DNA from 2 places in the Streptomyces sp. NPDC096176 genome. Region 1 is predicted to be linked to the other one. Evidence: riboswitches for the same ligand, from Rfam matches in the RefSeq annotation. Region 1 holds a riboswitch; the other holds the start of a gene.
The links. Region 1 has a riboswitch for cobalamin ahead of ACIQ7Q_RS27555 ((2Fe-2S) ferredoxin domain-containing protein). Riboswitches for the same ligand answer to the same signal wherever they lie in the genome.
Positions count from the first base shown of each region.

Region 1 (4,619 bases):
TGACTTTCCCCGCCTTCACCCGCGCGATCACCTCTGCGGAGGAGATGTTCGCGGTGCTCGCGACTCCCGTCAGCACGTCCAGGGTGCCGGTCTCGGTGAGCAGCGGCACGTGGGTGGTGGAGGCCGAGTACAGGCTCTTGACGGGGACGGTGACCTGCTGGGCCGACGCCAGTTCACCCGTCAGCTTCGGCTTCGGCGCGCCGCACTTGACCAGGACGTACGACTCGGGCTTCCCCTTCGGGTAGGGCTCCTTGACGGTGAGGACCTGGTAGCTCTTCTCGTAGCGGAGCGTGAAGTTCTTGGCGTGCTTCACCTCCGACTTGACCGGGAAGTAGTCCTCGGCCGGGTCGAAGTTCTTGACGCAGCCCTGTCCCGCGGCCGTCGCCTTGGCATCGGCGGGCCGGCCGGAGTCGCCGCCGCACGCGGTGGAGGTGAGGGCGGCGGCGAGGACAGCCGCGGCGGCGGCCTGACGACGGCCGGGCATGGGGGACCGTACGGACACAGATGACTCCAGGTGGCGTGCGTGGCAGGGCGCACCGGCAGCGCGCGGCGCGCGATGCGGCGTAAGGGAGGGAACCCGCTGAGGGCGGAGGCCGTCAGAACCAGGGGTAGGGGGCTGACGCGTCAAGCGGTACGGACAGACTCCGACGGGCCATGGGCAGCACGAGGCTGCCACCACACCTGAGCAGGCACACGCGTGCCACCGCCTCTCCTGGGGAAATCCGCCCCGTACATCGAGGTGCGACGGCGTGAGTCTCCTGACTCGGGATCACGGCTTCTCCGGCCTTCCCACCCCGGACGGGGCGGTGGCCTCGGGTGGAGTCGCTCCCCCTACACAGTGGCGGTACCGTGCCGGAATCTCACCGGCTTCCTCGTTCCGCCGTCGCTTGTCGGACGGAAGCATGGCAGAGGGGGCCGTCGCTCCGCCAGACCCACCTCTGTGCGTTCAGCCACAGGACGCGGCCTGAGGTCCGCGCACGCCGCATGTTCGCCGCCGAATTCGTCTGCTACGAGGTCGAGTTGGCGTGGGCGGAACGGCTGTGGGTGGGCTTCGCGGACACGTTCGTGCCCGGCTGGTACGACTCCGGCACCGGCCGGATCGCCATCCTCCTCGGCCAGGGCGCCCTCTATCTGGCCGTTCCGCTCGGCCTGCTGTTCTACGTCCGGCACCGCATCGGAGCGAACACGTGGCGCCGGTTGCACCGCTTCGTCATCGTCGTCTATGTGCTGTGTGTGGCACACCCTGCTGTACGGCACCAACGTCTTGTACGGCGAGTGGCCGCGCACCGTGCTGTGGCTGCTGCAACTCCCGGTCGCCGCGTTGCTCTTGCTGCGCCTGCTGCGTCCCGCACGGCGGGCCGAGCGGCTGGGCGCACCCAGGCGGCGCGAGGGCGCGTCGTTGCCGGGCTGGGTGGTGCGGGCCGCCGGCCGGGTGGTCGCCGGGGCCGTCGTGGTGGGGCTCCTCATCGTGATGACATCCGGCCATGACGGCGGCCGGGAACGCCCGGCCGAGCCGCCCGCGACGAGCCCGCACGCTCATGAGCCCGAATGATCCGGGCAGTTGGCTGATGGGATGATGACCGGCGACAGGGCGACGACGGTCCGAGGAAGCCGGTGCGAATCCGGCGCGGTCCCGCCACTGTGATCGGTGAGCGGATCCCGAACGGGCCACTGCCCCGCGGAGGGCGGGAAGGCCGGGACGAGCTGCGAGCCGAGAGCCAGGAGACTCACGTCGTCGCCTCCTCGAAGGACACCGGAGCGGATTTCCCCGGAAGAGAGGGGTGTTTCGGCGTGTCCGAGACAATGGGCGGTGAGGCGTACGCCGTCGAGGTGCCGGCGCGACCGGTCGGCGGTGTGCCCTGCCGGGTCGTCGTGTGCCGGGACTGCTGCTGCGGCACCTCGAAGGTGACCGGCGTCGACCACGCCGCACAGACCGCGCGCCTGCGTGCCGAGGCTCCCGTACGTGTGTCCGCCTGCCTGGACGTGTGCGAGCAGGCAGGCGTGATCGTTGTGCGGCCCTCGTCCGCCGGGCGGGCGGCCGGAGCCCGGCCGGTGTGGCTGGGCCTGGTCAACGACCCGGACGCGACAGAGGACATCGCCGCCTGGGTGCGGGCGGGCGGCCCCGGCGTCGCGCCCCGTCCGGAGATCCTCGACCTGTACACCTTCACCCCGCCGCGCCGCCGCACGGCTTCCTGAGCACCGGCGAGCGCCACGGCTCACAGAGGCAGCGGGGCGATGCCGCGGTCGGGATGGCGCGGGCCGAGGAAGACGACGATGCGGCGGCCGGTGGGCCGGGACGTCCAAGACGTCCCGGCCCACCGGAACCTGCGGTCAGGAAGCGGACAGCTCGCCGCGGACCGTGCGGGCGGCGGCGACCAGGTTCTCCAGGGAGGCGCGGGTCTCGGGCCAGCCACGGGTCTTGAGACCGCAGTCGGGGTTGACCCACAGCCGCTCCGCCGGGATGGCCTTCAAGCCGGTGCGCAGCAGCGCGGCGGCTTCCTCGGTGCTCGGGACGCGCGGGGAGTGGATGTCGTACACCCCCGGGCCCGCCTCGCGGGGATAGCCGTGGGCGGCGAGTTCTCGGGCGACCTGCATGTGCGAGCGGGCGGCCTCCAGGCTGATGACGTCGGCGTCCAGGTCGTCGATGGCCCGGACGATGTCGCCGAACTCGGCGTAGCACATGTGGGTGTGGATCTGCGTGTCCGGGCGCACTCCGCTCGTGCTGAGCCGGAACGCTTCGGTCGCCCAGGCCAGGTAGGCAGGGTGGTCGGCGGAGCGCAGCGGCAGGGTCTCGCGCAGGGCGGGTTCGTCCACCTGGATGACGGATGTGCCGATGGCCTCGAGGTCGTTCACCTCGTCGCGCAGGGCGAGCGCGACCTGACGCGCCGTTTCGCCGAGCGGCTGGTCGTCGCGGACGAAGGACCAGGCGAGCATGGTGACCGGGCCGGTGAGCATGCCCTTGACCGGCTTCTCCGTGAGGGACTGGGCGTACGTCGTCCAGCGCACCGTCATCGCCTCGGGCCGGGAGATGTCGCCGGCCAGGATCGGCGGTCGGACGTAGCGGGTGCCGTAGGACTGGACCCAGCCGTGCTGGGTGGCCAGGTAACCGGTGAGCTGCTCGGCGAAGTACTGGACCATGTCGTTGCGTTCGGGCTCACCGTGCACCAGGACGTCCAGGCCGGTCTTCTCCTGGAAGACGATCACCTCCTGGATCTCGGCCTTGATGCGCTCCTCGTAGGCGGCCGTGTCGATGCGGCCCGCGCGCAGGTCGGCGCGGGCGGTGCGCAGTTCGCCGGTCTGCGGGAAGGAGCCGATGGTCGTGGTCGGCAGCAGGGGCAGCCCGAGGTGGTCGCGCTGGGCGGCGGCCCGCTCGGCGTACGGCTGGGAGCGGCGCGCGTCGGCGTCCGTCACGGCCTCGGCACGAGACCGGACGGCAGGGTCGCGGGTGATCGGCGAGGCGGCGCGGGAGGCGAGTTCGGCGCGGTTGGCGGCGAGTTCGGCGGCGATCGTGTCCGTGCCCCGGGCGAGGCCCTTGGCGAGCGTGACGACCTCGGCGGTCTTCTGCCGGGCGAAGGCCAGCCAGCGCAGGATCTGCGGCTCGATGTCTCGCTCCAGGGCCGTGTCGATCGGCACGTGGAGGAGGGAGCAGGAGGCGGACACGTCGACGCGGTCGGCGAGGCCCAGCAGGATGCCGAGCGTGGCGAGCGACTTCTCCAGGTCGTTGACCCAGACGTTGCGGCCGTTGACCACGCCTGCGACCAGGCGCTTGCCGGGCAGCCCGCCCACTGCGGCGAGCGCGTCGAGGTTCGCGGCGGCGGCCTCGGTGAAGTCCAGGGCAATCCCGTCGACCGGGGCCTTGGCCAGGACGGGAAGCGCGTCGCCGAGCCGGTCGAAGTACGAGGCGACGAGGAGCTTGGGCCGGTCGGTGAGGGCGCCGAGCTCGCGATAGGCGCGTGCGAGGGCGTTCAGTTCCGCCGGCGTGCGGTCCTGCACGAACGCCGGCTCGTCCAGCTGCACCCACTCGGCGCCGGCCGCGCGCAGATCGGCGACCACCTCGGCGTACACCGGCAGCAGGCGGTCCAGGAGAGTGAGCGGCTCGAAGTCCGCGGGCACGCCCGGGGCGGGCTTGGCGAGCAGGAGGTACGTGACGGGCCCGACCAGCACGGGCCGGGCGGTGTGACCCTGGGCGAGGGCCTCCTTCAGCTCGGCGACCTGCTTGCCGGAGTCGGCCGTGAAGACGGTGTCCGGGGCCAGCTCCGGCACCAGGTAGTGGTAGTTCGTGTCGAACCACTTGGTCATCTCCAGCGGCGCCACGTCCTGCGTACCGCGCGCCATCGCGAAGTAGCCGTCCAGCGCGTCCGCCTCGACGGCGGCACGGTGTCGCTCGGGGATCGCGCCCACCATGACGGTGGTGTCCAGGAGATGGTCGTAGTACGAGAAGTCACCGGTCGGGATGTCGTCGATACCGGCTGCGGCCAGCTGCTGCCAGTTCGTGCGACGGAGCTCGGCGGCGGTGGCGCGCAGGGCGTCGGCGGTGACGCGGCCCTTCCAGTAGCCCTCGATCGCCTTCTTCAGTTCCCGGTTCTGTCCCTGGCGGGGGTAGCCGTACACGGTGGCCC
Region 1 covers NZ_JBIWFV010000011.1:195,144-199,762, forward strand. The annotation lists gene ACIQ7Q_RS27545 (ABC transporter substrate-binding protein) at 1-502, opposite strand, end outside; cobalamin riboswitch at 731-915, opposite strand; gene ACIQ7Q_RS27550 (hypothetical protein) at 1,232-1,552, shown strand; cobalamin riboswitch at 1,605-1,729, shown strand; gene ACIQ7Q_RS27555 ((2Fe-2S) ferredoxin domain-containing protein) at 1,804-2,196, shown strand; gene metE (5-methyltetrahydropteroyltriglutamate--homocysteine S-methyltransferase) at 2,332-4,619, opposite strand, start outside.

Region 2 (4,619 bases), on a different contig from region 1:
GGGTGCACGGCTCGTCACTCGTGCACCGGAGGCCACCGACGCTCCACCGGCCGAACTCGTCCACAACTGACCGCACCGGGTCCCGGCCGCATCAACGGGCCGGGACCCACGCGGTGCGGGACAAGGTCGCCATAGCCCTCAAGCCCGTCTACACCGCACCCGGCGTAGACGCGGCGACGGAGCGGTCCGGGGAGTTCCAGGAAACCCCGGGCCGGAAGTATCCGGCGATCATCAAGCGGCGGGAAAACGCCTGGGCCGAGTTCGTGCCCTTCCTCTCCTTCGACGTCGAGATCCGGAAGGCCATCTCCTCGACGAACGCGATCGAGACCGTGAACGCCCGCATACGCAAGGCCGTCCGGGCCCGCGGCCCCCGGGCGGCAGGGTCGAGCCTGGACTCCGATCCCGGACGTCGCTTGCCTGCGCCGGTCATCGCTGGTCGACATCGGCCTCGCCCTGGCGCAGACGTCTCCGCCGACCGGCCACGTCGCTCCGGTCCCGGTCGGCGGCCTGATCCAGCACTGAAGCTCTACCACGGCCGGGACTTTCAGGCTGGGCGGTGCCGTGGGGTGGGCCGGTGCACCTCGCGTCGCGCCGCGTCAGAGCGCGGTGGCCGCCTGCGGGCTGCGGGCCGTGTCGCTGCCGGGCACAGGCTCGGAAGCGTCGGAGCCGAGCGCCACGACGCGGTTGTCGGCGTCCACGTGCACGACGCTGGGCACGAGGGTGCGCGCCTCGGCGTCCTCGACCTGTGCGTAGCTGATGAGGATCACCAGGTCCCCGGGGTGCACCAGATGGGCGGCGGCACCGTTGATCCCGATGACACCGGAGCCACGCTGCCCCTCGATGACGTAGGTCTCCAGGCGCGCGCCGTTGGTGATGTCGACGATGTGGACGAGCTCGCCGGGCAACAGATCGGCGGCGTCCATGAGATCGCGGTCGACGGTGACGGACCCGACGTAATGCAGGTCGGCCTGGGTGACCGTGGCCCGGTGGATCTTGGACTTGAACATGGTGCGCAGCATCGAGGCACTCCCGGATCTAGGCTCCCTGCCTGCGTTTGTGCAGGTCAAGGGCGGTTTTCCTACCCTACAACGAGTCGCATGTTCGGGCAGCATTCCCCAGGTTTTTCAGGACTCATGCTGACCACTTGCTGACTTTCCTGGCACACCGTCAGGCGGTTACGGGAGAGCTTCGCCGCTCTCCCGGCCCCGCCGCGACGACGGCACAAGCGTACGCAGCACCCTCCGAAGGGCGTCAGTGATCACCGTCACTCCGGCGGTCCGTGCGGCGGTCAGGAGCGAGGGCGGTCGACCGGGAGTCGACCCGCGCACCGCGACGGGTCAGCCGGCCCAGGCCCTCCATTCCGTCTCAAAGGAGGAGGCTCCCATGGCTCATTGAGGAATCTGAGCGCCGAAGCGGCGCGGCACCATAGCAGCGGATCGCCGGTTACGACATGGTCGGCTATTGAAGACCCGGGGGCAGGACCGCGCGGCCGAGTCCCCGAGGGGTGAGAACGGCCGGCCCTGGCACGGCGGCACGACCTGTGGACAAGTCGTCGACACGTCCCTCTCTGCCGATCGGACCAGCATCCCGTGGGAGTACCTGCCGCATGACTTCCCGCTGGACAAGACTTCTGCCACTACTACGCGAGGTGAGAAGCGGACGGCACCACCCGATAGTCCGAACCTCGATCCTCTTGCCGACGCCGCTGCCCTGGATGACGTCCACCCTCTTGCCGGCCTCGACCATCTCCTCGTACGGATGCGTCGACACCACGACTGAGGGGTCCCCGAGCTCACCGCGCAGCAGGACGACCTCCACCTTCTGCTCTTCGTACAGCAGGGCTGGGCGGCAGGCTCCGGGCTCCGCATCGCTGTAGAGCACCTCTTGGGGCGGTCCACCCCTTCCCCCGAGTCACCTCACGCGCCCGGCTCGCCCGGCTCCTGGCCGTGGAGCGGCTGACCGCCTGGGAGACGTCGCCCTGGGCGGAGCTGCCCCTGGAGCGCTACGCCCTCGGGCAGGCCGCGCCGCCCGGATCGGGGCCGACGTACTGCCGGCTCATGGAGTTCGGCACTCCGCACCTGGGCAGCATCAAGGGCGGCAGCGCCGCGAAGCACACCATGTGCCACCACGTCTCCGGCGAGTGGCGGCTGGCCGCTCCCCCTGCGTGGCATGGACCCGCAGGACGCCTGGACGGAACTGCGCGGACAGCTCGTCCGGGCCTTCAACGCCGCCGGGGCAGGAGACTTCCAGGCCCCACGGCCGATCATCGACGTACGGCGGGACTGCCCGCCGCGAAGTGGGCAGTGTGCATCTGGTCGCTGATCGCCATCGGCGTGCCGGCTGTGGTGGCGTCGCGGCGCGACGGTTTCGCGACGGAGGCCGCCCAGGCTGCCTCCAGCCCGGCCGTGTGCGCGGCAAGTTCCTCGCGGTGCTCGGCGGCCTGCGGCCCGCCGTGGCCTCGGTGATCGCGTTGCGCTGCTCCACCCCGCCGTCGTAACCCGCTACGAGCTCACCGCGCAGGGCATGCTCCGCGAGACGGGCGAACATTCTCGCGTTGTCGGTGAGATGCGCCAGGCATCCACCAGCCCCGGAATGGGGCAAGTGGGTTGAAGGCGGCACTTTGCCACGGCGAATCATCCAGGGTACTGACATGACCACCGCTCACCAGCGCGCCGCCTGCGCCCTCACCGCGCGCGCCGCCGTCGCGGCGGCCGTTCTCACCATCGCCGCCATCGCCGCCACGCGGCCGCTGGGCAGGCGTCCGCGTGCGCCCTTTCACCCACGGTTCGAGGAAACGTAGTATCAGCTGGTCATCACCGCGACGGGAGACAGGAAGCCGGTGCAATTCCGGCACGGTCCCGCCACTGTGACCGGGGAGTGGAACTCTGAACAGCCACTGCGCATCGCGCGCGGGAAGGCCGGGGGAACGTCGATCCGGGAGTCAGGACACTGGCCTGTCGCGGGCCCGATCCGAGGAGCGCGGACTCCGCAGGAGGCTCTACGTGTACGACGGCATGCCCCGTCCCCTTTCCTTGCCCTACTCCCGGCCACGCCGCCACGCCCTGCGCGCCATGGGCGCCGCCGTCGCTCTGTCCGCGACTCTCCTCGCCGGCTGCGCCGCGTCCGAGCGCACCGGTGACAAGAAGCCCGCCGCCTCGCCCGTGGCGCAGGGCTTCCCGGTCACCATCGACAACTGCGGCACCCGCACCACGTACGACGCACCGCCCTCCCGCGTGGTCACCATCCACCAGCACCCGGCGGAACTTATGCTCGCGCTCGGGCTGAAGGACCGGATGGTCGGCACCGCCTTCCCGGACTCCGCCGTCCTGCCCGAGCTCACGAAGGACTTCGAGGCCGTCCCCGAACTGGCCAAGAAGGAGCCGTCCTTCGAGAACGTCCTGGATGCCGAGCCGGACTTCGTCTACGGCGGTTACGGCAGCGCGTTCGCCGAGGACGAAGGCAGGTCCCGCGAGGCGTTCGCCGACGCCGGTATCGACACCTACCTCAATCGCGAGTACTGCGGCAAGAAGCAGGTGTCCATGAAGGACACCTACGACGAGATCCGCACGATCGGCTCGATCTTCGGCGTGCGGGACCGGGCCGACAAGCTCGTGGCCGACCTTCAGGAACGTGTCAGCGCGACGGCGAAGGCGGTGGAAGGGGCGCCCGCCGTATCCGTGTTCGTCTACGACAGCGGCGACAAGACCGCCTTCACCGCAGGCGGCAAGAGCCTCGGCACCGAGGTCATCAAGCTCGCCGGCGGCCGCAACGTGTTCGCGGACCTCGACGACGTCTTCGGGGACGTCTCCTGGGAGCAGGTCGTCGCCCGCAAGCCGGAGGTCATCGCGATCTACGACTACGCCGGGGCCGGAAACATCGAGCAGAAGAAGAAGTTCCTGCTCGCTCAGCCCGCCCTCGCCGACGTCCCCGCCGTGAAGAACAAGCGCTTCGTCGTGCTGCCCCTGACCGCCACTCTGGTCGGCGTCCGCGCGCCGTACGCCGTCGAGGACCTGGCCCACGGACTGCATCCCGAGCGGTTCCGGTGACGGCTCGGACGGAGGACGCCCCGGTGGCGTCCTCCGACTCCCGGCACTCGGCAGCACGGGAGGAGACGCAGCGACGGGCCTTCGCGCCGGCCTTGGTGGTCCTCGCCGTCCTGCTCGTCGTCTCCATGACGGCGGGCATGGCCATCGGGTCGGTGCAGGTACCGCCCGGTCAGGTGTGGGGCATCGTGACGCATGCCCTCGGTGCCGACTGGTCCGATCCCGTCTGGTCCCATGCGCGCGAGACCATCGTGCTCGACGTACGTGCCCCACGCGTGCTGCTCGGTGCGGTGACGGGTGCGGGGCTCGCCCTGGTGGGTACCGCGTTGCAGGCCCTCATACGCAACCCGCTCGCCGAGCCCTATCTTCTGGGCGTGTCGTCGGGTGCGTCGCTCGGTGCCGTGGCCGTCATCGTTTTCGGCGTAAGCCTGTTCGGCCCGGTGTCGCTGTCGGCCGCGGCCTTCGCCGGTGCCCTGCTGACGCTGCTCCTCGTCTACACCACCGCTCGCTCCGGTGGACGGATCGCCTCGACGCGCCTGGTGCTGTCGGGAGTGGCGTACGCCTCCGTGCTCACGG
Region 2 covers NZ_JBIWFV010000007.1:431,093-435,711, forward strand. The annotation lists gene ACIQ7Q_RS22270 (MMPL family transporter) at 1-70, shown strand, start outside; partial or broken gene ACIQ7Q_RS22275 (transposase) at 120-368, shown strand; partial or broken gene ACIQ7Q_RS22280 (NUDIX hydrolase) at 391-522, shown strand; gene panD (aspartate 1-decarboxylase) at 597-1,019, opposite strand; gene ACIQ7Q_RS22290 (hypothetical protein) at 1,459-1,881, opposite strand; gene ACIQ7Q_RS22295 (hypothetical protein) at 2,651-2,800, shown strand; cobalamin riboswitch at 2,791-2,973, shown strand; gene ACIQ7Q_RS22300 (ABC transporter substrate-binding protein) at 3,003-4,046, shown strand; gene ACIQ7Q_RS22305 (FecCD family ABC transporter permease) at 4,070-4,619, shown strand, end outside.
Region 2: another riboswitch for cobalamin. It lies ahead of ACIQ7Q_RS22300 (ABC transporter substrate-binding protein); the one in region 1 lies ahead of ACIQ7Q_RS27555 ((2Fe-2S) ferredoxin domain-containing protein).